3 regions of the Alteromonas sp. DY56-G5 genome follow, and region 2 is predicted to be linked to each of the others. Evidence: predicted binding sites of a transcription regulator. Region 2 holds the regulator's gene; each other region holds the start of a gene.
What was found. Region 2 encodes FNR, which switches genes on or off when oxygen is low (the NO sensors DNR and NnrR bind a similar motif). Its sites were predicted from a motif close to TTGATCTAGATCAA; they were not measured.

Region 1: ccoG (cytochrome c oxidase accessory protein CcoG) is a predicted target of FNR. The motif match lies at 3,808-3,821, and genes of this name have one in related genera.
Region 3: NO989_RS20730 (OmpW family outer membrane protein) is a predicted target of FNR. The motif match lies at 7,433-7,446, and genes of this name have one in related genera.

What each region holds. Positions count from the first base shown of each region.
Region 1 is NZ_JANHZQ010000003.1:117,988-128,745, reverse strand. Features, by position in the region: gene NO989_RS02415 (SDR family NAD(P)-dependent oxidoreductase) at 1-162, opposite strand, end outside; gene NO989_RS02410 (acyl-CoA dehydrogenase family protein) at 510-2,270, shown strand; gene NO989_RS02405 (DUF3016 domain-containing protein) at 2,365-2,910, opposite strand; gene NO989_RS02400 (hypothetical protein) at 3,034-3,405, opposite strand; gene ccoG (cytochrome c oxidase accessory protein CcoG) at 3,885-5,315, shown strand; gene NO989_RS02390 (serine/threonine protein kinase) at 5,312-6,295, shown strand; cobalamin riboswitch at 6,415-6,667, shown strand; gene NO989_RS02385 (TonB-dependent siderophore receptor) at 6,756-8,678, shown strand; gene NO989_RS02380 (thiol:disulfide interchange protein DsbA/DsbL) at 8,987-9,619, shown strand; gene NO989_RS02375 (HD family hydrolase) at 9,705-10,295, shown strand; gene NO989_RS02370 (alginate export family protein) at 10,354-10,758, opposite strand, start outside.
Region 2 is NZ_JANHZQ010000006.1:13,665-24,422, reverse strand. Features, by position in the region: gene NO989_RS04235 (stress protein) at 1-703, shown strand, start outside; gene NO989_RS04230 (glucosaminidase domain-containing protein) at 696-1,487, shown strand; gene NO989_RS04225 (DUF2987 domain-containing protein) at 1,484-2,131, shown strand; gene NO989_RS04220 (patatin-like phospholipase family protein) at 2,146-3,168, opposite strand; gene ttcA (tRNA 2-thiocytidine(32) synthetase TtcA) at 3,169-4,122, opposite strand; gene uspE (universal stress protein UspE) at 4,271-5,194, opposite strand; gene NO989_RS04205 (IS4 family transposase) at 5,509-6,837, shown strand; gene fnr (fumarate/nitrate reduction transcriptional regulator Fnr) at 6,883-7,620, opposite strand; gene NO989_RS04195 (sulfite exporter TauE/SafE family protein) at 7,666-8,325, opposite strand; gene ccoS (cbb3-type cytochrome oxidase assembly protein CcoS) at 8,312-8,542, opposite strand; gene NO989_RS04185 (heavy metal translocating P-type ATPase) at 8,544-10,758, opposite strand, start outside.
Region 3 is NZ_JANHZQ010000072.1:2,187-12,944, forward strand. Features, by position in the region: gene rsmB (16S rRNA (cytosine(967)-C(5))-methyltransferase RsmB) at 1-729, opposite strand, end outside; gene fmt (methionyl-tRNA formyltransferase) at 732-1,682, opposite strand; gene def (peptide deformylase) at 1,691-2,200, opposite strand; gene NO989_RS20700 (LysM peptidoglycan-binding domain-containing protein) at 2,417-3,490, shown strand; gene dprA (DNA-processing protein DprA) at 3,530-4,639, shown strand; gene NO989_RS20710 (DUF494 family protein) at 4,641-5,117, shown strand; gene NO989_RS20715 (type I DNA topoisomerase) at 5,203-5,745, shown strand; gene NO989_RS20720 (Sua5/YciO/YrdC/YwlC family protein) at 5,791-6,396, shown strand; gene hemF (oxygen-dependent coproporphyrinogen oxidase) at 6,393-7,325, shown strand; gene NO989_RS20730 (OmpW family outer membrane protein) at 7,560-8,240, shown strand; gene NO989_RS20735 (group II truncated hemoglobin) at 8,365-8,796, opposite strand; gene aroE (shikimate dehydrogenase) at 8,795-9,634, shown strand; gene NO989_RS20745 (gamma carbonic anhydrase family protein) at 9,631-10,173, opposite strand; gene NO989_RS20750 (UDP-N-acetylglucosamine 2-epimerase) at 10,350-10,758, shown strand, end outside.

The DNA of each region.
Region 1 (10,758 bases), on a different contig from region 2:
AAAGTCTCTGATATCTAAATTAATGACTTGATAACCGTTTTGACTAAACAGCTTGCATACCGCAAAACCGATACCCAAGCTTCCCCCCGTTACAATGCAAACCGGGATCTGCGCATCATCACTGCTATGTTTAAGGTTTTTCTTCGCGCTTTCTGAATTCATGTTTTTATGTACCGTGTTGCTTGTGCGTATGTGAACGGGTTATTTCAATGTAAGCTAAGCATGCCAGTGAGAATTTGAATTGCAAGCGAGCCTACCACTTGAGTTCACTTTTCTATATTAACATCAATGCGTCAGACATAATCACCAGAGCCTGTGTGACCTTTGCTGCACATTTAAAGTCCATGAGTCTTGGAAAACCTATGTGTTTCTCTCATGTCAGTCCGCATAGATCATTACCCACATCATCCAAATTTATTATTAACTTTCCTTTAACGGACTATTCGGACTACGCTTTTTGTGACTATAATAGACAAAATTAAAACACTTGTTTGAAAAAGGAGTCATCCATGCCTCTGTACCACGCCCCTACGACTGATTTTCAGTTCTTGTTAAAAGACTGGCTTGGACTTGATGCTCACTACGAAAAGCTCGGTATCAGCGACTTTGATAGCGAGCTTGCCAACGAAATTATTGCACAGGGTGCAAAGTTTGCTTTGGATGTGGTTGCCCCTCTTAACCGTGAAGGCGATGAAGAAGGCTGTACGCTAAAAGACGGCAAAATTACCACGCCTAAAGGCTTCGCTGATGCCTATCAGGAATATGTTGCTAACGGCTGGAATGCAATGCTAGGTACTGCCGAGTACGACGGGCAAGACTTGCCGTACACCATGGCTGTGCCTGTTCACGAAATGCTAAACGCGGCGAACTTAAGCTGGCGTTTAACCACCATGCTTACTGAGAGCGCAACACTTGCGGTTACTAAGCACGCCAGTAAAGAATTAAAAGATATCTACCTTGCTAAGCTAATCAGCGGTGAGTGGACAGGTACCATGAACCTGACCGAACCTCACGCAGGAACAGATTTGAGCTTGCTTAGTACCAAAGCTGAGCCACAAGGCGACGGCAGCTATAAAGTCACCGGTAATAAGATTTTTATTACCGCAGGCGATCACGATTGGAGCTCGAACGTTATTCACCTTGTTCTAGCTCGTCTGCCTGATGCTCCCAAAGGCGTTAAAGGCATCAGCTTATTCTTAGTGCCCAAGTTCCTTCCAGATGCCAGCAATGAGCCTGGCGAGACGAACAGCTTGTCAGTGGGAAGCATCGAACACAAAATGGGGATCAAAGCGAGCCCGACTTGCGTGATGAATTTTGACGGTGCAACGGGTTACCTTGTAGGTGAAGAAAACCAAGGCCTAGCATGTATGTTCACCATGATGAACGATGCACGCTTCCAAGTAGGTCTGCAAGGTTTAGGGGCGGCAGAAGCCTCTTACCAAGGCGCGCTGACCTATGCCCGCGAACGCGTTCAGTCTCGCGCACCTCAGGGAATTCAAAATCCAGAAGGCAAAGCAGACCCGATCGTCTTTCAACCTGACGTAGCGCGTATGTTACTTACGCAGAAATCACTGATTGAAGGCTGTCGTGCACTTTCACTTTTCTATGCCAAGTTTATGGACGTTGAGAAGCTTGGTGAAGGTCAAGAAAAAGAAGATGCCGACAAGATACTTCAGTTTTTAACGCCAATCTGCAAAGCTTTTATGACGGATATGGGCCTTGAGACCACCAGCCTAGGTGTACAAGTATTTGGTGGTCACGGCTTTATTCGTGAATGGGGTATGGAACAACTTATGCGCGACGTGCGCATTGCTATGTTATATGAAGGCACCAACGGTATTCAGGCGCTAGACCTTATTGGTCGTAAGCTTACCCGAGATGGCGGTCAAATGATGGAAGCGACCTATAATGCGTTTAACGCTTTGGTCAGCGACATTCAAGACAGTGAGGCGAAGGGTCTGGCTCAAGGAATTCTTGATGACTGGCGTGCATCTTCAGCCGATTGCTTAGGTATGGATGCCACCACCGCTGCAGCTGCTGCTTGTGATTACTTGGCATACAGCGCCTATTCATTGATTGGTGTACTGTGGTACAGCATGGCCGACAAAGCGCAGGCATCAGGTAATGCAGTACTTGCAGCGTCTAAGATGAAGACACGTGACTTCTACATGGAACGTATATTAGTACGTCGCGATGCGCACAAAGCCGCTTATAAAGCTGGCCCTGGAAGCACCCTTGCAATATCAGGTAATGAGTTTGATTATCTGTAGGCAGCTTATTCTGCTATAGCCCGTGAAATATGGGCTATGAACGCAAAAAAGGTCACTATATGTGACCTTTTTTATTATGATTTGAACGAAACTATTAGTCGTTCGCTGCTACTTGGGTTGAAAACGTATCTGAAAACCAATCGTTAAGCATCGCTTTTTCATAAGAAAGCGATTCCGTGCGATTGCGACGAATATTCGACTCCATAAAATCCATATCTTTAAGTTTCACATCTTCACCACTTAAAATGACCTGACCGTCGGCATTAGCCAACGAGTAGCTGAATGTCATTCTAGGAATATCAACGCGCTTAATGATACGGACGTCGCTACCGGCGCCGTTACCGAAGCCGACAAACTGGCTTGGCCAAACCTGACCAGCTAAATCAACATTTGTTACTGTCATTGACAGCACTTGCGACTCAGGTAAATCACTGGCCAAATCTACAATGTGTTCTTCAAGCTCTTGTAGCGTTCGTTCGCGGAACCGTTTGCGTGACTCATTAGTTGGCTTAACATCGCTATATGTTTCAGGTTCTTCCCAAGTAATCTTTACTTCTGCCGCCTGGGTGGGAGCGAAAACAGCAAGAAGTCCAACCGCAGTGGCACAACCTAAATAAGAAAAAGTACGTAATTTATTCACTTTTATGCTCCTAAATTCAGTCGTTTAAACTATGAGTTAGCAAGACATTTAGAGAAAGCTTAGCATGCAGCAATTGTCGGCTTTTATATCAGCTTTACATTTAACCAACCTGGTTAAAATTGGCTAGTCTCGCTTTGCTACTTGCATAATTGACGACTGTTTAATGATTAGGCATAGTTGAACGCGTTTAGTTCCCGTAAAGTTGGGGTTTATATCGTCCTTTTCACAATAGGTGTGATAAAAACGTTTAACGCTTGCGCTGTCAGCGGTGATTTGCTGAACATATGTTTGCTGGTAAGGCTTTAAGGGACTCAGCTGGATATTAATTTTATCTTGTAAATTACGCAGTTCTTCTCGCTCCGGTAAGGTGGCAATTGAAACTAGCCATTCAGAAAGCGAGTTCTGGATATCTTCAAAGAGATACTGAACAAAAGGAGACCGCAGCACAATTACCAAAACAATAATTTCAGCAGCGATGATAAAGAACCTTAACATGACTTCTCAGCTAACTTTGACAGACGTTTACTACAAATAGCGCCAATTTTTAGCACCTTTCTCACTATGTGCTCAACTACACTTTGCCAATTTACATTTTCACAATGCTCACTGTACACGATTCAAACGGTAATTGACCACATTATTATCGACGATAATAGGGTCATATCGGTTTACCTGTAAATACAGCAAACTATACTCATGTATAGTAGGTAAAGCCTAATCGTCGATGTTGGGCATCAAATGGCATCTGGCCGTTATATTAATCCTCATTATTCACGTAGCTGTATTTAACTATTTACAAAGTTACATAGACTGAGGAAATCAAAACAAAAAACGACTTACGTTCTGAAGTTTCAGTATTGACTGAAACTTTAAAAAGATACACCATACGCCGCATTATTGATCTACATTAAATATGACGTTTTGAACGCAGTTATACTGCACAGGCAGTTCGTTACGTCACATAAGGTTAAGCTATGAATGAACAAATACCGGTAAAGACCGTTACACCGGTAAAAGTACATAAACCCAAAGGTGGACCTGAGGGTAAACGCCACGACTCTCGTAGCCGTATTTATGTGCGGGCTGTACAAGGCCCTCTGGAGACATTTAGACGCATGTTTGGCCTTTTCTTTTTGGGCCTCTTTGCCATCATTCCATGGATTCAGTACAACGGGCATCAAGCCGTGCTACTCGACATCGGCGAGCAGCGATTTACTATATTCTCACTAACCTTATGGCCTCAAGATCTCACTTTGTTGGCCTATATATTTATTGTTTCCGCCTTTGCGCTGTTCTTCGTCACCACTTTCGCTGGTCGAGTGTGGTGTGGATTTATGTGTCCTCAAACAACGTGGGTATACATTTATACGTGGTTCGAAGAGAAATTCGAAGGCCCGCGCAACAAGCGTATAGCGCTAGATGCACGCAAAATGGATGCAGATAAATTTTTGCGTAAAACAGCTAAGCACACCGCTTGGGTATTGGTAGCGCTGTTAACGGCTTTAACCTTCGTTGGCTACTTTACGCCAATTGATGAACTGTTTATCGATTTTGTAACATTTAACACCAGCTTCTGGGCAGGTTTATCGGTTATTTTCTTTGCCGTCTGTACGTACGGAAACGCTGGCTACATGCGCGAAATCATGTGTACGCACATTTGTCCCTATGCTCGCTTTCAGTCTGCCATGTTCGACAAAGACACCTTTACTGTATCGTACGATGTAAAACGTGGTGAACAACGCGGCCCGCGACCACGCAAACTTAGTCACGAACAAGTAAAGGAAAAAGGTTTAGGCGACTGTATAGACTGCAACCTGTGTGTTCAGGTATGCCCAACCGGTATCGATATTCGAAATGGCTTACAATACGAATGCATCAACTGCGGCGCCTGTGTTGATGCCTGTAACGGTGTTATGGATAAAATGGGTTATCCTAAAGGCCTGATAAGCTTTACCTCTGAAGAAGAACTAGCTGGCGGTAAGACTCATATTTTACGTCCAAAGTTAATTGGTTACTTTGTAGTTTTAGTGGTGATGATAGGCTTGCTGTTTGCCAATATTTGGATGCGCAGCCCCACCGAAGTTGACATTATCCGCGACAGAAACTCGCTATACCGCGAAACGAATGAAGGGCTAATTGAGAACGTTTATACAATAAAAGTACTTAACAAAACTCAGCAAACCCAAACCTACTCTATTGCTGTAAAAGGTTTGCCTGACTACAAGTACATTGGTGAGCAAACTGTAACAGTTGAAGGCGGTGCGGTGTATAGCACGCCAATTTCAGTTGCAACTGACGCCTATAATCTGGAAGATACGGTTACCGATATTTTTATCAGTGTAACCACCACTATTGATGGGGAAACGGTTACCGTTGATGAGCCAACTAAGTTCCTTTATCGATGACAGATTTTTCATTCTCTGGGCTTAGCCCAGACACCATATTAGATGCCCTGGAAAGTCAGGGCATTTTTCTTCAAAGCGGTTTGCTAGCACTAAATAGTTATGAAAACCGCGTCTATCAGTTTTTGGCTGAAGACGGTCAGCGCTATGTAGCAAAATTCTATCGCCCAGGTCGATGGACCGACGCTCAAATTCTTGAAGAACACGCGTTTGCTGCAGAGCTAATCGATAACGAAATTCCATTGGCTGCGCCCATTTCTCTCAATGGCAGCACGCTGCATCATCACACCGTGGCCGAAACTGATTATCGATTTGCGTTATTTCCTTCGGTGGGCGGTAGACAATTCGAAAATGACAACCTTGATCAACTCGAATGGATGGGGCGTTTCATTGGCCGTATTCACCGCGTGGCCCATGCTAAAGGGTTTGCACATCGTCCCTCGATTAATATTGAAAGTTACCTCGATGAACCGAAGCAGGTGCTTATGCAAAGCACACTGCTGCCAGAGCATCTAAAGACAGCATTTTTTGCCATACTTAACCCCGTTATTGATGCCACGAAAAAAGCGTATAAGCCAACATCGAGTATTCGGCTTCACGGTGACTGCCACCCAGGCAATATACTGTGGCGCGATGGCCCTACCTTCGTTGATCTAGATGATTGCCGCATGGGCCCTGCTATCCAAGATTTGTGGATGATGCTAAGCGGCGACCGCCAACAACAACTATTGCAGCTCGATACTTTGGTTGAAGCATACGAGGAGTTTCACCCGTTTGACACTGCACAGTTGCCACTTATTGAGCCCCTGCGCGCTATGCGAATGGTGCATTACATGGCATGGCTTTCACGACGCTGGGAAGACCCTGCTTTCCCGCGGGCATTTCCTTGGTTTGCTGAAGACAAATACTGGGAAGGCCAAATACTTGCTCTGAAAGAACAGCTATCGGCCCTTCAAGAGCCTCCACTGAAATTAGGATATTGAGCCAGTCCCTTTACTGCTGAAAAAACGCTTTTTCGATGACCGTTGCCGATAATCTTATGGCGGTTACGAAAAAGCGTAAGGTATAAGAAACCGTATTCGCTATCACTTTTTAACTTAGATATAATCGACAGTGTGTAGGTGCTCTTGTCTAGCTCCATATTGACTACGGCGACAAGGGTTAAACGGGAAATCAGTGAAAAACTGATGCTGCCCCCGCAACGGTAAACTCAACGCGTTGTCGTTTTCTTTTCATACGCCACTGTCTTTTATGCGTTACGTATTAAACGCCATTAGATGGGAAGGCAAAAGAGCTATTACATTTTTAGTAATGGTGAGTAAGCCCGGATACCGGCCTGTACTTCATGGTGTCGTTTGCTTGCTCACATCCATAATTAAGCAATGCGTGCACTTTCCCTAATCATGTGCTCGGGTGGAGCGCATCAAAGACAACATAAAAACCATGCGTACACATTTTACTAAAGCAGCCCTTAGCGCTGCAGTTATTTCGTGCTTAAGCACACCTGCCTTTGCTCAAACTTCTGACCAAGATATTGAAACTTTAACAGTAACAGGCACGCGTTTGCCTATTTCGTTAACCAAACTTCCTGGTTCAGTATCGGTACTAACTGAAAGCGACATTAAAGCTTCGGGCGCACTTCAACTTACCGATCTAATTCGCGGCCTACCTGGCGTTAGCTTGTCTCAGTCAGGCAGTCCTGGTGGCTTAACGGAGCTGCGCGTGCGCGGCGGTGAAACCAACCATCTACTTGTTTTAATTGATGGCGTTGTTGCCAACGACGTAGGCCAAGGAAGTCTGGTTGACCTTGCTCACTTAACTAGCGCAAACGTGGTGCGCATAGAACTTCTTAGAGGCCCGCAGAGCGCAAGATGGGGCAGCGGCGCTATCGGTGGTGTATTGAGCATTACTACGAAATCAGGCCAGTTTGCCGATAATGCGTCACACGTAGACTTCTCTGCTGGCGTTGGCACACAAGGTACGTTGCAGGGCAGCATGAACGCGCGCTCGCAAAGCGATAACGTAGGTATTTCTGCATACGCCAGCTACATACGTACCGACGGTGACAACGTATCTCGTGTTGGTAACGAAGATGATGGCTACGACAACATGACCGCTGGCATTAATATTAATTATGCCGCAACGTCGGAGCATACGTTAATAGCTAACCTTCGCACGGTTCAGTACGAGAACGATTACGACGGCACTGATTTTGTGACGACAGGCCTTCCTGCTGACTCAGATAACGTGACGGATGGTTCACAAATTAGTGCGAAATTAAGATGGGAATTTGCTCCGGAAAATACAGGTTATCGCTCAGCGCTAAGTGCGCATTATCGCAAAGACGATAATGATAACACTGAGTCAGGTGCAGACACTGGCGGAACCACTGGTGAGCGCATAGAGTTAAACTGGACAGGTTTCTATACCATGGATAACTGGGATTTTGCTGGCGGTGTTGAATACCTACAGCGCCTTTTTACCCAGCGCGGCCCAATTGCATTTGGCGATCCGAACCAGAAGCAGCATGACAATACTTATAGCGTATTTGCCGAGACAAATGGTCAGCTAACCGAGTCGCTAACCGCAACACTAAGCGCACGATTCGACAACAACAGTGAGTTCGACAATGCCGTAAGTTATCGCGGTGGCCTTACCTGGCAGCTTAACGATTACTACGCTGTTTTTACCAGCTATGGTAAAGCTGTTAAAACACCCACCTTCACCGAGCGCTTTGGCTACTTCCCAGCAAGCTTCATCGGCAACCCAAACTTAGAACCTGAAACCAGTGAAGAATGGGAAATAGGCGTTAAGGCGAACTGGAAATCACTGTCTGCACAAATCAGCGCATACACTACCGACCTTGAAGATGAAATCAATGGCTTCGTATTTGTGTCAGATTTGGGTGCATATAGTGCAGATAATATCGACGGTGAAAGCTCGCGAGAAGGTATTGATCTAGAACTTAACTGGGACAGTGGCTATGGTGATTTTACCGCAGCGTATAGTTATCTAGATGCGGAACAAACCGACAATGGTATAACAACCACTGAACTGCGTCGTGCCCGTCACCAAGGCTCATTAACCTACAACACTGACTTTGGAACGGAGAAGTTCAGCTTTTACACCAAGCTAGCTTACACAGGGAGTCATTACGACACCTTCTTCCCTCCTTTCCCTGAACCGTCTCAGACTCTGGCGCTGTCAGCCTATACGCTTGCAACCGTTAATTTAGGCTATCAAATAGATAAGCAGTGGCAGGTCTCGTTGAAGGTCGACAATGTATTTGATACTGATTATGAAGACATTGTAGGTTATGCTGGCCAAGAGCGTCGCGCTCTACTTTCAGTTAACTACAGCATGTAAGTGATGTAACGTTAATGAACCTTCTGTTGAGCATTGCTTAAAGGCAAAACTCAACGTGAAATCAACAAACAATAAAGGGCTATACATGGTTATAGCCCTTTTTCTTTGAGTTTCTGTTAGGGCCTGATGATTCAGACTCTGTTCATCATGCGTATATAAAATACTGCATTTACCTAAACCTTGAATCGCGTTTTTTAGTGAGCTTATCGCGTAGTAAGGCATTGAAGTAGAACAGGTCCTAGTTAAGCGAACAAGCCTGTGATAATCTCGGTATCGATAATAGTTTTTTGAACATAGGATTATATTCCATGAAAAAGTTTGCAGTAATGTTTGTCATGGCAATGCTTTTGCCACTAACAGCATGCGCTCAGGAGCCAGCGTCTAAATGGAAAGAAGGTACGCACTATACTGTGCTTGATAAAGAAGCCACAGATAAGCCTGTTATTACTGAGTACTTCTCATTTTGGTGCCCTCACTGCTTCCAGTTCGAACCAATCGTTGCGCAAATTAAAAAAAAGAAAAGCGACGGTACGAAATTCAATAAGGTGCACGTAAACTTTATGCGTTTTACTGGACCTGAAGTTCAAGATGACGCAACTAAAGCCATGCTAATTGCGCGCGCTATGAAGCAAGAAGACGCGATGAACGGCGCTATTTTTAACTATATCCACAAGCAACGTGCATCTATCACTGGCTTGAAAGACCTTCGCAATATCTTCGTTGTGAACGGAGTAGACGGTGAAGAGTTTGATAAAATGGCCAAAAGCTTCGGCGTAAATAGCATGGTGCGCAAGAATCAACAGCAAATTGATGAGTATCGTGAGCACCTAACTGGTGTGCCAAGCTTTATTATCAACGGTAAATATCAGCCTACATTCACTGCTGACATGACCTTCGACGACATCGCTGACCTAATCGTGTGGCTATCTGAGCAAAAATAATTTGGTTAATGACCAATACACTCATTAGACCTTGAATAATTAAATGGGCGCTCAGGCGCCCATTTTTACGCCTTGGAGCATTCCAATGTATGCAGTAAGTGACTTTGCTGACTTTATCTGTGAACTTGACCAGCTAAAAGCAGTTAAGCGCCAGATCACCCTCCCCTGTGATAACTATCGACAGGAAAACTCCGCAGAGCACAGCTGGCATGTTGCATTAATGGCAAATATGCTAAGCGAATATGCGGCCAAACCTATAGATGTGACCCGCGTTATTCGCATGGTCCTTATTCACGATATTGTGGAAATTGATGCTGGCGACATGTTTGCTTTCAATCATCAAACAGATCACGACGCACAAGCCGAGAAAGAAGTAGCTGCCGCTAAGCGCATTTTTGGTTTGTTGCCGAGTCCACTTAATAGTGAAATGCTCGATTTATGGCTTGAGTTTGAAGCAGCGGAAACCGCTGATGCAGAATTTGCAAAATCAATGGACCGCGTACTTCCCGTATTTCAAAATATGAAAGACAACGGAGGAAGCTGGAAGCGTCACGGTATTGCAAGGGAGAAAATTGAGAAGCGTAATGCTCACCTCAAATCTTGCGCACCGGCTTTATGGGACTACGTTATGCAGCAGCTTGATGTGGCCGTTGAAAAAGGCTGGCTAAGTCAGTAACGACTCAGCCAGACCTGTAGTATTAATTACAACATAACGTTGTAATAGTGTATTGCAATTAGAAGCGTGTACCAATCCACATCCAGAAGCGATTGGTATCCACCTTTATATCTCCCGCATCGTAAGTACCGTACTTAATGCCAAAATTGTACTTACCTGCAAACTTCTTCGTATACTGCACATTAGTTTCGCTGCCTAAGTCGTCAGCACCGTTACTGCTGTCGTCAGCGCTGAAATCGTGGTAAGCCAAAAGCCATTTACCACCGGCTAGCCCACCTGATAGAGATAACTTAAGATCTTTTAAGCCCTGTGCTGGCGTGCCCAAGAACTGATCAGTCCAACCGTTGAATTTGTGCAGCGTAGCTAGCGGCGTTGCAAACCCGTACAACCCATCGTCAGAACCTAGTATTTCGTAATCGACCTTAGCCGTCACACCAGAAAACGTGGCTGCGACATACGCATT
Region 2 (10,758 bases):
CAATACGTTGTCTAAACAGTATCAATTTGATACCAAAGGTCTATTGCGCCGCGCTGCCGGTTTAACAAAGGCAAACTTTTCATCATTGCTGCAGGGAAGTGTTGTTCTATTTTTGACGTTTGTCGTGTTAGGTGTATTTGCTCAGCAGTACATCACAATAAATGACGATGGAACCTACGTATTCGAGCATCAGTCTATCATAGAAATTGGTGCAATCTGCATCGTTGCCCCGCTGTTGACGGGGTTGTATATGATGGGCGTTTTTGTTGCCCGCGGCACTAAAACTTCAGTATTTACCGTATTCCAGTTTTTCCCCTTGATATTTTTGCTGGCGCTAACTCAGCTAGTAAACAGTATTCTTGTTCAACTAGGTATGATGTTGCTTATTATACCCGGCGTTTATTTTTATTTAGCATCGTCCTTTTCACTTATGTTGGTTGCTGACAGAAAGTTAACGCCAATTAGCGCGATCATCCTGTCGTGTCGCGTATTTAATGCATACTGGGCTCAAATTGCCAGCATATTTGGTGTGTTCTTTTTACTTTTTGTGTCGGTGCCATTAACGTTGGGCTTTTCACTTATTTGGGTATTACCTTTTTATTTTAGTATGATGGGCTTGCTCTATCAGGAACTGATTGGCGAGCAGGGAGTAAGCACGGAAGCATCTGAAAACGATGTGAATGAGTCTAGCTTCGATGCATAAGCGTGAAACCTTTAAAATTGTTCTTATTACGTTAGGCGTATTAGCGGTAATCGTCATTAACGCCATAATTTTTACTGAGGACGAACCGGATATTTTAGATATACCGCAAACGGTTGAAGCTAAAAAGCCGGTGCCTAACTTCTCTGCCTATACAGATGTAAAAGAGAAGAAAGAGGCGTTTTTTAACTATTTACGCCCCGAAATAGAGAAGCAGAATGCGTATCTACTCACGCTTAGACATTACGTACAAACCTTATACAGAAAGGCGTTAGCTAACGAAACGCTCTCTGAAGAAGATATGGCAAGGCTTGAATGGTTAGAAGAGGAATATCGAGTTAAGCCAACGCAGCCGCTAAAATCAAAATTGCTAGCTTTGCTACAAAAGATTGATGTTCTACCAGCCGAACTCGTGCTCGTGCAAGCCGCGAATGAGTCAGCTTGGGGCACCAGCCGGTTCGCAAGAAAGGGCTATAACTTCTTTGGCTTGTGGTGTTTCTCTAAGGGGTGTGGCTTTGTTCCGAACCGTCGAAACGATGGGGCATCTCATGAAGTTGCCAAATTCGACAGTTTGTCGCGTGCAACGTACACCTATATGCGAAATTTAAACCGCCACGACGCGTATGCGGATTTAAGAGAGATCCGCAGCCGACTGCGTGCAAACCAAATTCCTATTACTGGTGTTGCGTTAGCTGAAGGGCTAATGAATTACTCTGAGCGAGGAGCCGCTTATGTTGAAGAGCTTCAAACTATGATCCTATTTAACGAGGAGTTTTTATCCGAATGATACGCGCTGCTTTATTTTTTGCTTCATCTCTGTTTATTGGTGTAGGCAGTTCTTCCGTTGCTGCTGAAACGATAGATGTTGAGTACAGCCGTTTCTATAGCCATGTTAAAAAGCTGGATAATGAAGATACCCAAGCGCTTCAGTTTGCATTCGGGTTTGTTCGTGTTGGCGAAGGGCGTTTATGTGAAGTTAACGGAGCGTCTATCGTAACCGATAAGAAAACAATGCCCTTAGAAGTGAGTGATGAAGGACGATTCACGGTGCCTACCGAAAAGGCCCTGAAACTTGCCAACGCTCTGGTTCGCATCGATTTAAACGAACGCGCGAACGTGTGTGATATGTCGGTACAACTTGAAACCAAACCAGAATATCTTAAGCAGTATTACACAAAAGACGACCTTACGTTTTTGTATGGTCAGTACGAAGCTTTCTTTAATGAAATGGGAAGCTTCTTGTCTTTCATGATGCCCTCGGTAAAGGGCTTGATGATTCAGTTTGATGACAAGAATTTAGATTTCATTACACCACAAGGTGTGCAAATTAATAACGGCGTGTTGCATCTAGAACAAGATTGGATCAACGACGCAAAAGGCTTAACACTGCCTCATGCGCCGCTACGTGTTACCGCTATGGCTTCAAGCTAGATGCATATTTGGGATTAGGTAAGAAGCTGATACCTAATTTGCTCTGCTAACCGCGCGATGGTCTCTTCGCCCTTCGCGCATAGCTCTTCGGCTCTGTGGAATTCCATAATACCCACGTCGGTAAGCTGAGGCTCAATAAGAATGTCTGGCGGATCGCCAGCTAAACGTGAACGTGTGACGCGAGCTTGAAGTATCTCAAGTGAACTGCTCATCACGCTCATAATTCCAGGCGGGTTTCGCTTGTTCACTTTAGCGGGGACTTCGGTCAACTCTTCTTCCACTTTTTCAATCACATCAGAAGCAATGCCTTCTTCAGTCTTTACATTGCCAGCCGAGACGCTGTCTTTTTCGTCTTTTTTCTCTAGGGCTTTTTCTTCTTTGTTGTCAGGGGAGAACCATTGGCGTAGTACGTTTTGACTCTTTGTAAAAAAGTCCTCAGTTTTGCGCTGGTTTTCTTCATGATCTTGTCTCAACTTTTCAAGACGAAGTGGTCGGAAATCGGCGTTAAGGTTAACCGCGATTACAAAATCGGCCCCTAATTGGCGACATAAGTTCACCGGTACAGGGTTTACAACGGCACCGTCTACCAACCAACGATCACCGTGTGCTACAGGCGCAAAAAGTGCGGGAATAGCGCAGGATGCTTGAATGGTGTCTCCGATAGGACCAGAGTTAAACACCACTTCACGGCCGGTATAAAGGTCGGTAGCTACAGCCGCAAACGGCTTAAGCATGTCTTCATAAGTCGATTCACAAAACTCGCTTGCTAGCTTGTCGAAAACCTTCTGTCCGCTTGCAATACCGCCGCGTCTAAGTCCTACGCCCATAAGAGCAAGTACCTGCCAGTCGCTGAGGGAACAGGCCCACTCTTTCAAGCCTTCCAGCTTGCCACTTGCGTAGGCAGCACCAACATAGGCACCAATAGAGCATCCCGCAACAACGTCAATTTTTACGCCGAGTTTTTCTAATGCTTCAATTATGCCAATGTGAGTCCAGCCCCTTGCGGCACCGGCACCTAGCGCAAGTCCAATTTTCATTTACTTAGGTTCCATAATGTTTATTACTTCAATAGCATTATCTTCATAACTGAAGTCCGTACTATTTTCTGTAGTGAAAGAAGGTTCATCGAACCCGATATCACCGTCTTCAACCGGGCCTTCTTGTGTAGCTATAGCTTTAAAATCATAAAGGTTGCTGTCGATTAAGTGTGAAGGCGCTACGTTTTGAAGCGCGCGGAACATCGACTCTATACGACCTGGGAAGCGACGGTTCCAGTCTTGAAGCATAGCCTTTATGTTTTGGCGCTGTAGGTTTTCTTGTGAGCCACAAAGGTTACAAGGAATAATCGGAAATTCAGTGGCCTGAGAATATTTCTCGATGTCTTTTTCTGTGCAGTACGCCAATGGACGAATAACGATGTGTTCACCGTTATCGCTGACTAGCTTTGGCGGCATAGACTTAAGCTTGCCACCATGAAACATATTGAGGAAAAACGTTTCTAGCATGTCGTCGCGGTGATGACCTAATGCAATTTTAGTCGCACCTAACTCTTTTGCCGTGCGGTACAGAATACCACGGCGCAAGCGAGAACAGAGAGAGCATGTTGTCTTTCCCTCTGGAATTTTGTCTTTAACAATAGAGTAGGTGTCTTCTTCTACAATTTTGTAGTCAACGCCAATGCTTTCTAGATATTCAGGCAAGATATGTTCGGGGAAACCAGGCTGCTTTTGGTCAAGATTAACCGCAACGATATCAAAATGAATAGGCGCAATCTTCTTTAAAAACAATAAAATATCTAGCATGGTGTAGCTGTCTTTACCGCCAGATAAACACACCATTACTTTGTCGTTGTTTTCAATCATACCGAAATCGCCAATGGCTTTACCCACATTGCGGCGAAGTCGTTTCTGAAGTTTGTTGAAGTTGTACTTTTGCTTACTTTGCGCAGCATTTAATGGCGACGCGTCAGCACTGTTTGTGCCTAAACTCATAATTAACTAGCTTGGTTTGTGATAAAGCCACCATTATACATTAAAGCGGCTTTTCGAGACCATGCTTGTGAAGTTAAATTTGTTGGTGACATACCGCGTTGGCCGCTAAGTAACGGCAAACACGGGCTATGTGGTACTGATAAAAAGACTACACCGACAACGGCGACACAAATCCATCTGGCTTAATAGCAAGCACATCGCAATTGAGTTCGTCGATCACGTGTTCTGCAGTGTTACCAATTAGGGCCGCTGAAATGCCCACACGGCCAACGGTACCAATAACAACCAGCTCTGCATCCAGTGTTTTTGCCACTTGCGGGATAACTTTTTCCGGAAGGCCTTCTCTTACTACGCATTTGTTCTCAGGAATACCGTACTTTAATGCGTGACTACGCATTTCCTTTAAATGATGATTTTTTACCGCGTCGTGATAGGTATCGGGGTCGAACTCAGGCACTTCTATGGCGATATTAAGTGGTGTAGAAGGGTAACTGTTGACCAAATTTACGCTACCTTTCAATAAAGAGGCGTAGTCGTTAGCAATGAGGGTGAGCTTATCGTTAAGTGCGGCATGCTCATCGTCTTCACTGCCTACGTTTACTGCAGCAATAATCTCTCCTCCTTCTGGCCAGTCGTGCTCTTTAACGAGCAATACTGGGCGAGGGCATTTACGCATTAAATGCCAGTCGGTGGGGGTGAAAATAACAGAAGCAAGATCGTCGTGCTTTTTGGTTGCCTTTACCACTAAATCTATCTGATTGTTTAGGGTGTAGTAAATAATCGACTCATACGCACGATTATTCCATTCTACAACGATATCAGTTTCAGTGAATCCTTGTTCTCTTAAGTGGGTGGCAAGCCATTTTGCATGCTCCTTTGTAACTGCATCGCGCATTGACTCGCGCTCATCCGGGCTAAGCATGGTCGTCATATCATAAGATAAGTCGTATACCACCATCATGGCGGTAACTGAAGCACCTGTTTTTGAAGCGAGTTCATAAGCTCGGCTTAGTGCAGGTTGGTTATCGCGCTCGGCATCTACCACGGCCAGAATTCGTTTACACTCAATCATAACGTCCCCCTAACTACGAAACTTAGTAGCGGCTGTCGAAATCGAAGCTTTCTAATACTAACTATAAACGACATTGGGAAAAACGTAAGTTGTTTTAGATCAAGAATTTTACGAGGCGACCATGAGTGAACCCACCGAATTGAATATGGAGCAACCGGCGTGGCGCTGAAAGGGTAGATAGGTGGCTAACACAGGTTACAAAAAAGCGCGCTTAGTGCGTAATGCCGATCAGTTAAGAATATTTTCCTGATCGGTTGACCGATCGTTTTAAGACTTCAAAATCCGATATCAGTCTCTGGTATCGGATTTTTTTTATGTCTTTGCTTACAAACCTCGATGATACATTTGCTCATGCAGAAGATTTGAATGCTATTAATAAACTGATGTCTTTAATTGACCCTGAGCTTCTTCAGCAAGCTTATGCTTTATCGGGGGTAGCGACCGTCAGACGTCGCCGCTTACCTTTGGATTCGGTCGTATTTACTATTGTTGGTATGAGTCTGTTTCGTAGTGATCCGGTCTGGGATATCGCGAATAAACTGGATATCTCGTTACCTGGTAAAAACAGGTTTGTTGCTCCCAGCGCAGTGGTGCAGGCCCGGCAGCGACTGGGCGAAGAAGCTGTCGGTCATGTCTTTAAGCTGATGGCACAGCGGGCATTTGGTGAGTATGCCTTTGAACAGTGGTGTGGTTTAAATGTACTGGCGGTTGATGGTGTGATGTTCCGTGCCCAGGATACCACTGAGAACCTTGCCGCATTCGGATGTGACCGGAATGTGATGGGCGATAACCCGTACCCGCAGGTACGCATGTGTAGTCTGATGGAAACGTCTAGCCACCTTCTTTTGGCCAGTGAATTTGACGGCCGTGATGTCGGAGAGATGTCTCTTGCAGAGCGGCTTATTCCTTCAGTCCCTGATAACTCTCTAACCCTCTTCGACAGAGGATATTACTCGCTGGGATTACTGCACCTGTGGATGACCAAAGGTGTTAATACGCACTGGATGCTGCCCGCCCGTAAAGATTTACAGTACATAGTGAAACATCAACTAAGAGAACATGATGCTGTAGTCACCCTCAAGACCTCGCCTCAGGCGCGGAAGAAGTTTGATGGTTTACCTGAAACCATCGAAGCGAGACTGACCAGCTACGAAGTAAACGGAAAGACCTACCGCGTGCTTAGTTCAATGGTCGATGCTATGCAGTTCCCCTACGAAGAGATTGCCGATGTGTACGTTCAACGCTGGGAAATAGAACTGGGCTTCAGGGAAATGAAACAGACGTTACATCAGGCAAAGCTGACGCTTCGCAGCAAGAAATCTGAGATGGTGCGTCAGGAACTGTGGGGACTATTACTCGCCTACAATCTGATTAGAGTGATGATGCTTGATGCCGTAAAAGATATGCCGGAGCTATCTCCCTCACGGCTTAGCTTCGGTCTATGCATGAGGCATATCATCGTTTTCTTCCTGACCACCATCCCAGACACAGTGACCAAACTGCCCGTCCACTATGAATACCTGATGGAATCGTTGAGGATGATGAAGTTACCTGACAAACGACCTGACAGGTATTATCCACGAGTTGTGAGGAAAAGACCGACTAAATACCCCACAAAGAAAAAAGCCAGTCAGCTTAACTGACTAGCATTACGCTTAGTGCGCGCCTTATTTAACACTTAAAAAGGACTAACCGCAGACAACGCTAGGGCCGTTAAGCGCCGCTAGTTTGGTGTTTAGCCTATCGAAATCCAAAATAGTAATAAGCTTGCCGTCTACTTTTATGATGTTGTCTTTTTGAAAACGGCTTAACAGACGACTAATCGTTTCAATCGTTAATCCTAAATAGTTTCCAATTTCGTTGCGCGTCATGGTTAAGTGGAATTCTCTATGGGAAAAGCCACGCTCTTCAAAGCGTTGCGACAGGTGTGAGATGAAATACAGTAAGCGCTCTTCTGCAGTTCGCTTGTTTAAAAGCATGATCATGTCGTGATCTTGTTTTATTTCAGCGCTCATGAAACTCATGATCTGGTGGCGTAGCTTTGGAAATTGCACTGACATTTCGTCGAGGGTCTCGTAGGGAAGCTCACACACCATGGCAGTTTCTAACGCAGAAGTATAGCTTTGGTGCTTGTTCTCTCTTAATGCATCGAAACCGATAATGTCACCAGGAAAGTGGAAGCCGGTAATCTGTTCTTCACCTTCGGTATTAGTCACAAATGATTTGAATGAACCGGTTCTCACTGCAAATAGAGAACGGAATTTATCACCAGTTTGAATCAGCGTGTCACCTTTATGAAGCGGCTTCTTGCGTTCAATAATATCGTCAAGAGACTCGATTTCTGTTTTGTTTAACGCCACCGGTAAACATAAGTGACTGAAACTACAGTTTTGACAGTGAATAGAAAATTGGCTTCCTTTGCTCATAATGCACGCTCTCTAAAAGAATACCCGACAATAATACACCCATTTTTAAACGATTGCGCTATGAATAAGATAAGCTGCATATATTGCCATTATTACTGCAATAATTTGTCTAAAATGGTTATGTTGAAAACTTTGAACAATATATTGGCTACCAGCGCTTGCGGCGAGTAAGGTGGGTAATGTACCCAAACCGAAGAAGAACATAATAGCTGCGCCTTCTAGCGCATTACCCGCTGCGAGAGACCAGGTAAGTGTGGAATACACCAAACCGCAAGGAAGCCAACCCCAAATAAAACCATAAGGCAATGCACTTAAAGGGGTCTTAAATGGCAAAAAGCGTTTTGAAAGCGGCTGGACTTTGGAAAATAGGCCTTTACCAGCATTTTCCAGCACCGTTAAGCCAGTCCACCACTTACCCAAATAACACGCCAGTAGAAGCAACATGATTCCGCTAAGTAGGGAAAGGGCATAGTTGGCAAGAGGTATATAATCTGCTGCAATTTTTCCAATTGCCCCGGTTATTGCTCCGGCGATGGTGTAGCTCACCATACGTCCCATGTTATAGGCAAGGGTATAGGGTAGTGCTGAAGCGCCTTTAGGCGATACCATCCTTAGCGCAGCGACGATTCCACCGCACATTCCCACACAGTGAACTCCGCCGGCTAAGCCGATAAGAAAGGCAGAGAAGTAGTTAATCCCTTCCATGTGGCGCTTGGCTTTTGTCTACTTTACTGTCTTGAAGTTGCTTGCGTTGCTCAGCTAGCTTTTTTTCTTCTGGCGGAAGATCATCGTCAAACAGTATGCTATACCCTTGGCGATCTAAATCTTCAAATTGATTGGTTTTCACCGCCCAAAAGAATATCACGATAGCGACGGCAACAATGATGATGGCGATTGGAATTAATACGTAAATAATACTCATGCTATTTGCTCAAGAGTCGCGTTGAGTTTGTGACCACAATGATACTGCTTAACGACATACCAACAACAGCCATCCACGGTGAAAGTAGGCCTGATACGACGAAAGGTAAGATCAAAACGTTGTAACCTACCGACCAGCCAATATTTTGCCTTATTTTTTGCTTCACTTGGTGCGCAGTTCGAATAAGTTCTGGTACAGAAAGCAGCTGATCGCCAAGCAGTATCACGTCGGCGGCAGTTTTAGCCACGTCTGTGGCATTACCCACTGCAATTGCCACATCAGCGCTGGCAAGAACTGGAGCGTCGTTAATACCGTCACCCATCATCATTACTTTCGCGCCAGATTGCTGCATAGCTTGAACGGCTTCGTACTTTTGCTCAGGTGTTAGGCCACCTTTAGCGGTCGAAATTGGCAATGGTGCGGTAAGCGCATTAACGTTTTGCTGTGTATCACCACTTAAAACGGCGAGAGTATGGCTTGCAGCTAATATATCGAGAGTTTCTTGCGTATCTTCTCTTAGTGAATCCTTTACTTCATACGCCGCCATAATACGCCCCTTAACCGTGAGAAACACGTTAGCTGAAGGGAACGCTTCAATGAGTTTTAGCTGTGATTCGTGAACGCTGAATGCTACAGATCCCATAGAAAACAACGTGTCATTGATCTCACCGCTGATACCACCTCCTGGCGTAACGGTAAAATTAGTCACTTTGTGTACCGTGTTATCGATAGCGTCAGCACTGCCGCTAGAGGCAGAAATCTCGCTTAGGGCTACACCGTCGCTAAAGGCTATATCGTCGCTAAAGGCTTTGGCAATCGGATGTTCAGAGCGTGACTCCAAAGCGCGGGCAATTGATAGCGCACTATTACTATCCACACCGTCAGCGTACCAGGCATTTGAAATAGTAAATTTGCCTTTTGTGAGCGTGCCGGTTTTGTCTAATGCGATGGTGTCAATGTCAGTAATTTGTTCAAGCGCATCGGCGCGTTTTAGTAAAATACCTTGTCTGTTTAATTTTGCCATAGCGCAGGTTAACGCTGATGGCGTAGCCAACCCTAATGCGCAAGGGCAGGTTGCAACCAGCACCGATATGGTGATCCAAAATGCCTCGTCGCTACCCTGATACGCCCAAAAGCCATAGGTTAACGCCGAAATCAGCAATACCGCGGTAACGAAATAGCGAGAAAAATTATCGGCTATCTGCGCTGCTTTAGGTTTACTCGCCATGGCACTTGCTTGCAGTCGTACAATTTGATTTACCAGCGCATTTTTAAGGGTCTGCGTAACCGTAATGGTTAGCGTACCATCTTGACAAACCGTGCCGCCGTATACCGGGCTACTGTTCGACTTACGCACGGGGTTAAACTCGCCGGTAAGCATAGATTCGTCAACCGCTGCGTTGCCGTCGGTTACCACCCCATCAATGGGGACTGTTTCACCAGGCTTAACCAGCACCACATCGTCAATTCTTAACTGCTTTGCCAGACACTCGGTTAGGCTGCCATCCGGCAGTAATTTGGTGGCTGAAACGGGTACATACTGCATCATATTGGCAGAGATCTGTGCGGCGCGATGACGGCTACGATGTTCTAAAAAGCGGCTGAGTAACAGCAGGAAAATGAACATACAAATAGATTCAAAATACACTTCGCCTTGCTCTAATACTGTAGAGCGAATTCCAGCAATGTAAGTACCGAATATGGCGAGCGTAACGGGTACATCCATATTAACCGTTCTTGCGCTTAGCGCATTGGCGGCGCCCACATAAAAAGTGCTGCCTGAATACAGCACCACAGGTGTAGTAAGCGTAAGGGCAACCCAGTAAAAATACTGTCGGGTTTCTAATTCAATAGCGCCAAACCAGTCAAAATACAGCCCCGTCATCAGCATCATCACCTGCATGGTCATAATGCCTGCTAGGCCAAGCTTTTTCAGAAAAGTCTTTTGTTCGCGTTTATAACTGGCTTCGTGTTCGTCGGGGTGAAATGGCGACCCAACATAACCAATGCGTTTTAGTGTAGAAAGAATCTGACTAAGCTTGATTTGAAAAGGTGACCAAGTAACTAAAGCGCGGCGCTCTTGGACGTTTACCGCGACTTGCTTTATCCCTTCTACTTTTGACAACTGCTTTTCGATAAGCCATCCACACGCAGCGCACGTGATACCTTCAAGGGTTAATTGAATCTGCTTATCTTGCCCCTCATCAAAAACGAAT
Region 3 (10,758 bases), on a different contig from region 2:
TGCGGCTAATTGCGCTGCCCCATCTTGTACCGCAAAGTGACCTTTTTCAAAACCAGGCAGGGCAGTAATGTCTTCTCGCTTAGTCAGAATTACGGCATCAGCATGGTTTGCGCTAAGGGTATATTCAACCCCTGCTTTATCTAACGCCTGAGTAAATGCTGCCAAGGATGTTTGCAACTTATTTACGCGAAGCCAAATGGGGGCCATGGCATTCGTTTCGTTACGAACTTGCTCGGCGTCGTCACCATAGGCGTTCTCTATTGCCTTAAACAACCACTTTGGCAAGCCGCTGTTTATGATTGCGTCGTCTACAGGTTTGTCTGCAAGGTTCTCTCGCTGAAAATTACGTAGTACCGCATTAACTAACCCTTTTAACCCTGAGGCATTTAAATAAGATGCTGCGGCGACGGTTTCGCCAACGGCGGCGTGGTTGCTAACGCGGGAAAAATTAAGCTGGTACAAACCAAGAAGTATAAGATGTTCTATGACTTTCTTGTTGCCTTTTAGAGGCCTATCCAACAAAGAGCGCAGCCAGTGCTGTAAAAGGGGAAGGCGACGCATTACCCCTAGTGACATCTCTTGAATCCATGCGTTATCTTTGGCGTTGTGTCTGCGCTGAACGCGTTCTAAGCACTCACGCGATGACTTGCCTTGCTCTAAAATTTGATAGATGGCCCACGCACAATCTGCACGCAGGTTTTTTTGTTTGGGAAGGGGTAATGGTTTCACGTTTAGTCCGCTTGTGTCAGACAACGGCCCACTTCAAACCACGTTTGGCGAGCATTGATAACGTCTGACGCTGGAAGCGCCTTTTTGCCAGGAATTTGAAGAGATGTAATGCATAGAGCATCGCGCCCCGTAGCGATAGTAATGCCCTCTTTATTGGCACTGATTACCGTACCTGGCGTGGCACCGTTATTTAAAGGAACAACGCTGGCAGACCATACTTTAACGTTCTGATCTTCGACCTGCATCCACGCTACAGGCCAAGGATTGAAGGCGCGGATATTACGCTCTATTTGTTCTGCATCGTCTGCCCAATTAATAAGGGCTTCTTCTTTAGATAGCTTTTTCGCATAGGTGGCTTGAGAATCATCTTGTTTGGTAGGTGTGTAACGATCAAATTCATTAACGACCTCGACCAACGCTTGTGGTCCCAGCTCTGCAAGCTTTTCATATAAGGTGGCGCTGGTGTCTTCAGGTGTAATAGGTAATGTTGCAATATGCAGCATATCACCCGTATCTAAGCCTTCGTCCATTTGCATTATGGTTACGCCAGTTTCAGCGTCACCCGCCCAGATTGAACGCTGGATTGGAGCGGCGCCTCGCCACTTGGGCAAAATAGAGCCGTGCACGTTAATGCAACCTAGCTTAGGTGCGTTTAACACTGCTGTAGGCAGTATCAGTCCATAAGCAACAACTACCATTAAGTCGGCATTGAGCGAGGCTAATTCTTCCTGAGCGTCTTGAGCTTTAAGCGATTGAGGCTGGTATACAGGAATGGCGTTTTCTTCTGCTAATACTTTAACCGGGCTAGCCGTAAGTTTCTTACCTCGCCCTGCAGGTCTATCAGGCTGGGTGTAAACAGCAATGACTTCGTGCTCGCTCTCGAGTAACGCTGATAGATGTTTAGCTGCAAAATCCGGAGTACCGGCAAAAATCACTTTCAATGGAGTTGTCACGTTATTCCTTAGGCTTTTGCCGCAAGACGCGCTTCTTTCTCAAGCTTTTTACGAATACGTTGGCGCTTAAGCGGTGAAAGGTAATCAATAAACAGTTTACCTTTTAAATGGTCGAGCTCGTGCTGAATACAAATCGCTAACAAACCTTCTGCATCCAACTCAAAGTTTTCGCCGTTTTGGTCTAGCGCTTTTACCGTAATTGCTTCGGCGCGCTCAACTTTCGCGTAATTACCCGGCACTGATAAACAGCCTTCTTCGCTAATCGTGGAGCCATCTTTACGAATGATTTCAGGGTTAATAAATACGCGTGGCTCGTTTTGATCTTCTGATACGTCCATTACAACAACTTGAACGTGACGGTTAACTTGCGTTGCGGCAAGGCCAATACCGTTCTCGTCTTTCATGGTTTCGAACATGTCCGATACCAATTGTTTAATTTCGTCGTTAACCTCTTCAACCGGCTTAGCTACCGTGCGAAGACGTTCATCAGGAAAACTTAATACGTCTAAAATTGCCATTTCTCGCTTACTTCACCTTTTCGCTGTATAAATTCATATACGATCTAATTGCCAGCACACTTTACAGTGCTTATTAAGTTACTATTCTAACGTATATCGGGCTGTTTCGTGCAGTTTTTTACCGAAACCCTATTAGAATACCTAGTTATGCCGATATAGTGCTATTGTCTGAAAAATCAACAATAAGTGACAGTGAATAATTTGCAGGTGGTTAATTTGAAAAAGCGATTGATTTACGCGCGTCGTGCAGCATTGTTTATCTTAGGTGCACTGCTTTCTTTGCCTACCTTTGCGCTGCAGCTAAAAGAGAGCGCGCCAGAAACCTACACAGTAAAGCGTGGAGACACGCTATGGGCAATCGCTAACGTCTTTCTCAACGAGCCTTGGCTCTGGCCTGAATTATGGCGAACCAACACCCAAATCGACAATCCACACCTTATTTACCCGGGCGATGTTATCGTCGTTGGGTATGTTGATGGGCAGCCTGTATTAAGTGTAAAGCGCGACAAACCTTCCTATAAGCTTTCTCCGGCTACCGATAAGCGAGTAAAACCGAAGCCTGTTGATGTGTTGTCGTGGACATCTATCTCTCCATTCATTAGACAACATATGCTGCTAGACGAGGAAAGCTATGCTTCGCTACCTAAATTGCTGGGTAATCAGGATGGAAACGTAAGGTTTGCGTCTGATGATTTTGTGTTAAGCCAGCAACAATTCAGTACCGACGATCAGTACAGAGTAGTAAGAAAGCACGCTACGATTAGAAATCTTGATGGGGAAATCCTTGGTATTCAAGTTACCCATGTTTCAACAGCTTCACTAGTGGAAAAAGATGAAGGTAGCAACACGATGTTGCTTTTCATCGACGATGCGAACCAAGAAGCTAAGCGCGGTGATAAGTTAATGGCGGGTGGATTTGAACATCCTGAAGGCTTTGAACTTGTTCCGGCTACTTCGCAGCGAGGCGCAATAGTTGGAGATTTGCATGATCACGATTTACTTGGCAAATACGACGTTGTCATTCTTGATTTAGGCAGTATGGAAGTAGCGCCAGGTACGGTCCTGGGGCTTTACTCACAAGGTCCAGCCATTATTGACGAAGAAAGTCCACGCTATGTAGATGAACCCGGCGCGAACACTGGTGGTGAGTGGTTTATCGATACAGTATCGCAACCCGCGCTTAAAGTAGGTGAAGTTGTTGTGTTTAAAACATTTGATGCGGCAAGTTACGGATTAATTACGCGAGCGAATAAGGGGATAAAGCGCGGCTTCATTGTCGCCAAGCCTTAAACGTTGCATGGTTCATTGTCGCTCGCATTAGGAGCGATAATGGCACTACAATCTTCTCAGTTAGACAGCGAAACATTAGCATGGATAGCGCTGGCTTCCGCTCAGCGTGTTTCACCTAAACTATGGCTACAGGCTCTCGAAAAGTATCAACTTTCTACTGTCGATTTAGGCAGCAACGCGTCTACGCTGCCTAACGAGGTTAAACAACTCACTAACAACATTTCACCGCCTCTTATTGATGCAGCAATAAACTGGCTGCAAGCGAGCGACAATAGACACATCGTGCCGTTGTCATCGCCTGACTATCCAGAATCACTTAAGCAATTAGACAGTCCGCCCCTCGCGCTATTTGCCACGGGAAACAAAGCCCTACTTCAAAAACCGCAGATTGCCATAGTGGGGAGCAGAAGGGCCAGCCTTCAGGGTAAGCGTACCGCAAACGACATTGCTTATGGGTTATCTAGTAGCGGAGTTGTAGTGACGAGCGGCCTTGCCATGGGCATTGATAGCGCCGCCCATCAAGGCGCACTGTCTGGTAGCACCGGAACCATTGCGGTAATGGGTACGGGACCTGAAAAGGTATATCCGGCTAAAAATAGTAAGCTCTATGAAGCTATCAACAATGACGGAGGTGTTACCGTTACAGAGTTTTTTCCGGGGCAGGGACCTAAGCCTTGGCATTTTCCAAGGCGAAATCGAATTATCGCAGCGTTATCCCTTGGAACCTTAGTGGTAGAGGCAAAAATTAAGAGTGGCACCTTGATAACTGCAAATTTGGCCGCAGATATGGGGCGGGAAGTATTCGCTGTGCCGGGTAATATCGCTAACGCTTACGCTGAAGGTTGCCACTGGTTAATCCAACAGGGCGCCAAATTAGTAACAAATATAAGCGACATTCTAGATGAAGTTGGCGTTCAGCCGGAACAACTAGGCTTGAATGTTGACGAGCAAAACGAAAAAAGTACAGCGAATAGCTTGGCAACCGATAAATTATTAGCTAGTGTGGATTATGACATCACCGCTATTGATGTCATAGCCCAGCGCAATGCCTTATCTGTATCGCAAGCAATGGCATCATTATTAGAATATGAGTTGCGTGGTTTAGTGGCCGCTGTCCCTGGTGGTTACGTTAAATTGAGGGGAAAATAATATGTTCGATATCCTCATGTATCTGTTTGAAAACTTCATTCACAGTGAAACGGAAATTCGTGTTGACCAAGACGAGTTAACGGAAGAGCTTGTGCGCGCAGGATTTCATCACGATGAGATTTATAAAGCCCTCGCATGGTTAGAAAAGTTAGCGGCACTGCAAGAGACGGACATCAAACCGTACTTTTGCAAAGGTATTAGCACTAGCTTAAGCCGTATTTACACGCATGAAGAACAAATGCGTTTAGATGTGGAATGTCGCGGTTTTCTTATGTTCTTAGAACAGGTTAATGTGTTGGATGCCTCCACACGCGAAATGGTTATAGATCGCGTTATGGAAATTGATTCCAATGAATTTTGCTTGGAAGACCTGAAGTGGGTTGTGCTAATGGTACTATTCAACGTACCTGGCAAAGAGAAAGCCTACGCACAAATGGAAGATCTTTTGTTCGAAGAGCCAGATGGTGTTCTGCATTAATGCAGTTGTAGTCACTGGTATTTGAATCTTTACTTAAAAATGCGCTGTGAAATTGCAGCGCGTTTAAGGCCTTAACGTCCAATACATGTCTAAAATAGACCATTCACTCTTTTCAGCGCACGAGCATGCTCTCGATGATAATTTCGGAGATTGCCCCGAGTGCGGTAAACCTCTTCATATAAAGAACAGTAAATCCGGCCCTTTTATCGGGTGTACGGGCTATCCGGAATGTAGCTTTAGTAAGCCACTTCACGATAAACAAACCACCATACTGAAAACCTTAGACGGTGTAGCCTGCCCTGAATGCGCATCCGACTTAGCCATAAAGAAAGGGCGGTTTGGCATGTTTATCGGCTGTACCAATTTTCCTTCATGCCATCACATAGAGCCCATTAAAGAAAAAGAAGATACTATGGTGGATTGTCCAAAGTGTAAGAAAGGGCATCTAATCTCGCGTACTAACAAATACGGCAAACAGTTTTTTGCGTGCAACCATTATCCACAATGTCGATATGTGCTAAATTTCACGCCGGTAAATGAAAGCTGCCCAGACTGCGGTTGGGGAGTATTGATAGATAAAAAGGGGCAGTTACAGTGTCCTCAGCCTAGTTGTGGCTTTAAAAAGTAATTATACGAACAACTAAACGAAGAACTATACGTAGAGATTAAAACCATGTCTGATATCCAAAATGGGAACGTAAACACGTTTACCCCCGTTGAGGCTAACTCACCTGAAGTAGACCCTGTTGTTGCCGCATTCCAAGCTGGCAGTTTAATCGTTTATCCAACCGAAGCGGTAATGGGCATCGGATGTGACCCCGACAATGAAGACGCTGTAAATGCGCTGTTAGAGATAAAACAGCGACCGGTAGAAAAGGGCGTGATCTTGATTGCTGCAAACTACAGTCAGCTACTGCCTTATGTTAACGATAACGCCATTCGCCCTGACAGACGCACCGATATTTTTTCGAGCTGGCCAGGCCCTAATACTTGGCTATTACCTAAGTCGTCATCTGCGCCAGTTTGGTTAACCGGCAAGCATAGTAAAATAGCGGTGCGCGTAACTAATCACCCTGTAGTAGTGGAATTGTGCAACAAGTTAGGTAAACCGTTAGTTTCTACAAGCGCTAACCTGACCGGCCAACCGCCAGCCATCACCACTGAAGAGGCAAAAGCCGTATTCGCTGATTCCGTTTTCTATGTAGAAGGGGAAGTAGGCGGTGCAACTAAACCCAGTACCATTCGCGATGGTGACACAGCAGAGGTAATAAGAGCATGACATCAGCAGAATTACTGGACGGTAAAAATGCCCCTGAAGTAATAGAACAAGTAAAAAGCTATTTACTAGGGCTGCAAGACACCATCTGTCAAACCCTTGAACTTGCCGACGGTAAGGGCCAGTTTGTTGAAGACAGCTGGCAGCGAGAAGAAGGTGGCGGTGGCCGTTCTCGAGTACTAAAAAATGGTGCGGTGATTGAACAAGGCGGCGTTAACTTTTCTCATGTGTTTGGCAGTCAAATGCCTGCTTCAGCAACGGCTAATCGCCCTGAGCTTGCGGGAAGAAACTTTCAAGCAATGGGTGTATCACTCGTTATTCATCCACATAACCCGTATATCCCAACGTCACATGCTAATGTTCGCTTTTTCATTGCAGAAAAAGAGGGCGAAGCACCTATCTGGTGGTTTGGCGGCGGCTTCGACTTGACGCCATTTTATCCGTTTAAAGATGACGTTTTACACTGGCATGATACTGCTAAAAAATTATGTAAGCCGTTTGGCGATGATGTCTACCCTAAGTACAAAAAGTGGTGCGACGACTACTTTTACTTAAAGCATCGCAATGAAACTCGCGGAGTGGGCGGTTTATTCTTCGACGACCTGAATGAATGGGGCTTTGAACAGTCATTTGCATTTATGCAGGCTGTTGGTAATGGCTTTATCGATGCTTACGTTCCTATTGTTGAGCGCCGTAAGCAAACTGATTTCGGTGAAAGAGAGCGTGATTTCCAACTTTATCGCCGGGGCCGCTACGTTGAATTTAACCTTGTATTCGACCGGGGCACTTTATTTGGACTGCAAACCGGCGGGCGTACTGAATCAATTCTAATGTCGATGCCGCCGCTAGCGCGTTGGGAGTATTGCTACACGCCTGCACCAGGTAGCGCCGAGGCCAAGCTGACAGACTGGTTAAAACCTACTGATTGGTGATTAATTATTAAATAAGGCAGCGCTTAAATCCTTACGCGGACCGCCGATAGCAGCTTTCATCTTTAATGACTAAAAAACGCCGTATTAACGTTAATGCGGCGTTTTTTTTGATCTACATCAAGGTGGAATATCATCTGTGTTTCAGTGAGTTATCAAACTTGCGCTGGATCAATGTTTCTCTTAACCACAGGCGTAAAGTAGCGCCATCTTAGTTAAACACAAAAGAGACACATCATGCGCAAACACTTTTTATCTGCATCTGCACTTTGCCTTACACTTGCTGCACTCTCACCTTTAGCTAGCGCTCACCAGCAGGGCGACTGGATTGTTCGTGGCGGTCTTACGACCGTTGCTCCTGACGAATCGACTTCTAACATCGTCGCGGGTGGAACTGATCTTGGCGTGGCTCTTAATATCGATAACGATACTCAGCTAGGTTTAAATGTAGCGTACTTTATTACTGACAATATTAATATCGAGCTGCTTGCCGCAACGCCCTTTAAGCACGACGTTAATTTTTCTGTTGCTGACCCGTTAGGGACGGGTAATCAGCTTGGTGAAGTCACGCATCTTCCTCCTACGCTTACCGCAAACTACTATTTTAATGATGCCAGCTCTGCGTTTCAGCCATACATTGGTGCAGGTATCAACTATACCTTTATCTTTGATGAAGAGTTTACAGGTGCGAATGAAACAGCTGGCTTAAGCGACCTATCGCTTGATAATTCATTTGGCTTGTCAGCACAGGTGGGAATGGATTACCAAATTGATACCAAATGGCATGTCAATGCATCGGTTCGATTCATTGATATAGATACCGAAGCAACCTTCAAAGTGGGTGATGCTGCGGGAAAGGTAAGTGATATTGAAATAGATCCTTGGGTGTATACCTTATCGGTGGGTTACACATTCTAATTATTAGTTCTACGCCTTATTAACTATTAGGCTTTCACAATTGCACTACTTTATGCGCCATAAAGAGCGTAGACAGTAACAGGGGAGTTGCGCGTTAAAAGGTTAATCCTTTCAACGCGCTTTTTTATTTTGTATTCACCATGTGATTGGCGAGTTGATCAAGTGCGTCTATCAACTGTTGAGCTAAGGCGATATCTTCAACCGTTTTAAACATGGCTTTTCGCATGCAATACATCCACTGAGCTTTTAACTCCGGTGTTACGGTATAAGGTAGGTGGCGTGCACGCAGACGCGGGTGGCCATACTGCTGCTGATAATCATCAGGACCACCAAGCCATAAACTTAAATAGAGAAAGAACACGTGACGAATTCTGTCTAATGGCTGGGGGTGAATAGCTAGCAGTTCATTGGCGAGTGGATCGGTTTCCATTATGTCGTAAAACGTATTTGCTAATTCCCGTACTTTCTCCTCTCCACCTATACGTTCATATGGTGTACTCTGCGAAGCACGATTATCGCTTTTCTTCTTTATATTAAATAAGTTTCGTATTCCCATGAAAAAATTCGCTGTATTTGGAAATCCTATTGCACAGAGTTTATCACCAACTATCCATCAAATGTTTGCTGAACAAGTGGGAGAAAAGATTTCTTATGAAAAGATGCTTGCGCCAGTAGACGGTTTTGTAGATGCCGCCAACGCGTTTTTAGCTCAGGAAGGCGCGGTAGGTTGTAACGTCACCATGCCTTTTAAGCTTGATGCATTCAACTTGGCAAAGGTAGATGACCAAGCAGCCAAAGATGCACAAGCTGTTAATACGCTAATGAATGGTGACAGCGGTGAAATATGGGGATTCAACACTGATGGTGTAGGGCTGGTAAACGACTTGCTTAACAGCGGTGTGGAAATTAAGGGTAAGCGCGTGTTGCTTATTGGTGCCGGCGGCGCAGCCCGTGGCGTAATCTCCCCGTTATTAAAAGCAGGGGCCGCCTCTTTAACCATCACCAATAGAACCAAAGCGAAAGCAGAGGAAGTGGCAAGTGCCGCTTCAAACGCTAAAGTGCAGGTGGCTGCGCTTGAAGATATCGCAGATGTTGCGCCTCATATTATTATTAATTCAACAGCCGCCAGTTTAAGCAATGAATTGCCGTGCCGTTTAAATGATGGTGTTTTACAAAACTGTGAAGTGGTGTACGACATGGTTTATAAAAACTCACCCACGCGCTTTATGAGAGATGCGGCCGAACTTGGTGTCAAAACGCAAATAGATGGGTTGGGGATGCTGGTTGAGCAAGCGGCTGAAGCATTCTACATATGGACACAAAAGCGCCCCGATACTTCAGATATTGTAAAACGTGTCAGGGCTATCGTTGAGCAAGGTGAGAAGCGAAACTAGTTCGCTTCTTCAAGGTACTCATCTTTCAATACAACATAGTTAACGGCAGATTGTTTCAGGAATGCCATTTCGGCGTCGTTGAGCGGTCTTTTCTTTTGCATGGGGTTTCCAACGTAAAGAAATCCGCTTTCTAATCTTTTGTTCGGCGGCACTAATGTACCTGCACCAATAAACACATCGTCTTCAACAACAACACCATCCATTACAATAGCGCCCATGCCAACGAGAATTCGATTACCCAACTGGCAGCCGTGCAGCATACACTTATGCCCAACGGTAACGTCCTCACCAATAATAAGTGGGAAGCCGTTGGGGTTTTTCTCAGATTTACGGGTAACGTGTAAAACACTGCCATCTTGAATATTAGAACGGGCACCAATACGAATTTTGTTCACGTCGCCACGAGCTGCTACCAGCGGCCAAATACTCGCATCATCTTCTAAAACTACATCACCGACGATTCTTGCCGAGCCATCAACATAGACATTCTTTCCTAATGTAGGAGAAACACCTTTAAAACTGATTACAGGTTGTGCCATAGAACTCTCTTTAAGCGAAATTATGCAGGACATGGTAAGCCTTTTTTAAAGAAATGCATAAAACACATTAACACTTGATGATTAATCTTGTTATCGATAGCTAGCTTCAATCTTTTAAAGCAACAATGCTGATATACTATAGAAAAAAATCAAAATGCTATTTCTACGGAGAGTTCATGTCAAAGCGCTATGTACTATTTGCGGCACTGCCTTATTCCTATTCAATATTGCGACCTATTCAATCTGAGATAAGAAAGCGTGGTGGTGAAGTAGCGTGGTATCTGGAGCATAGCTGTGAAGACTTGTTACTTGCCGATGAGAAAAGATTAGCAACAGTTGAAGAGCTTGTTGAGTTCAATCCCGACGCGACTTTGACTCCCGGTAATTACATTTATCATTTTATTCCTGGTATTAAGGTAGGCGTATTTCATGGCTACTTTATTGGTAAGCGTGGCGAACAGACCTATCAAGAAGATTCCCATTTCCGCATTCGCGGGTGGTTTGACTTAATTTGTACACAAGGACCAAGCAGTACAGCACCCTATAAAATTCTAGAACAGCAGCATGGTAGCTTTAAGGCTTATG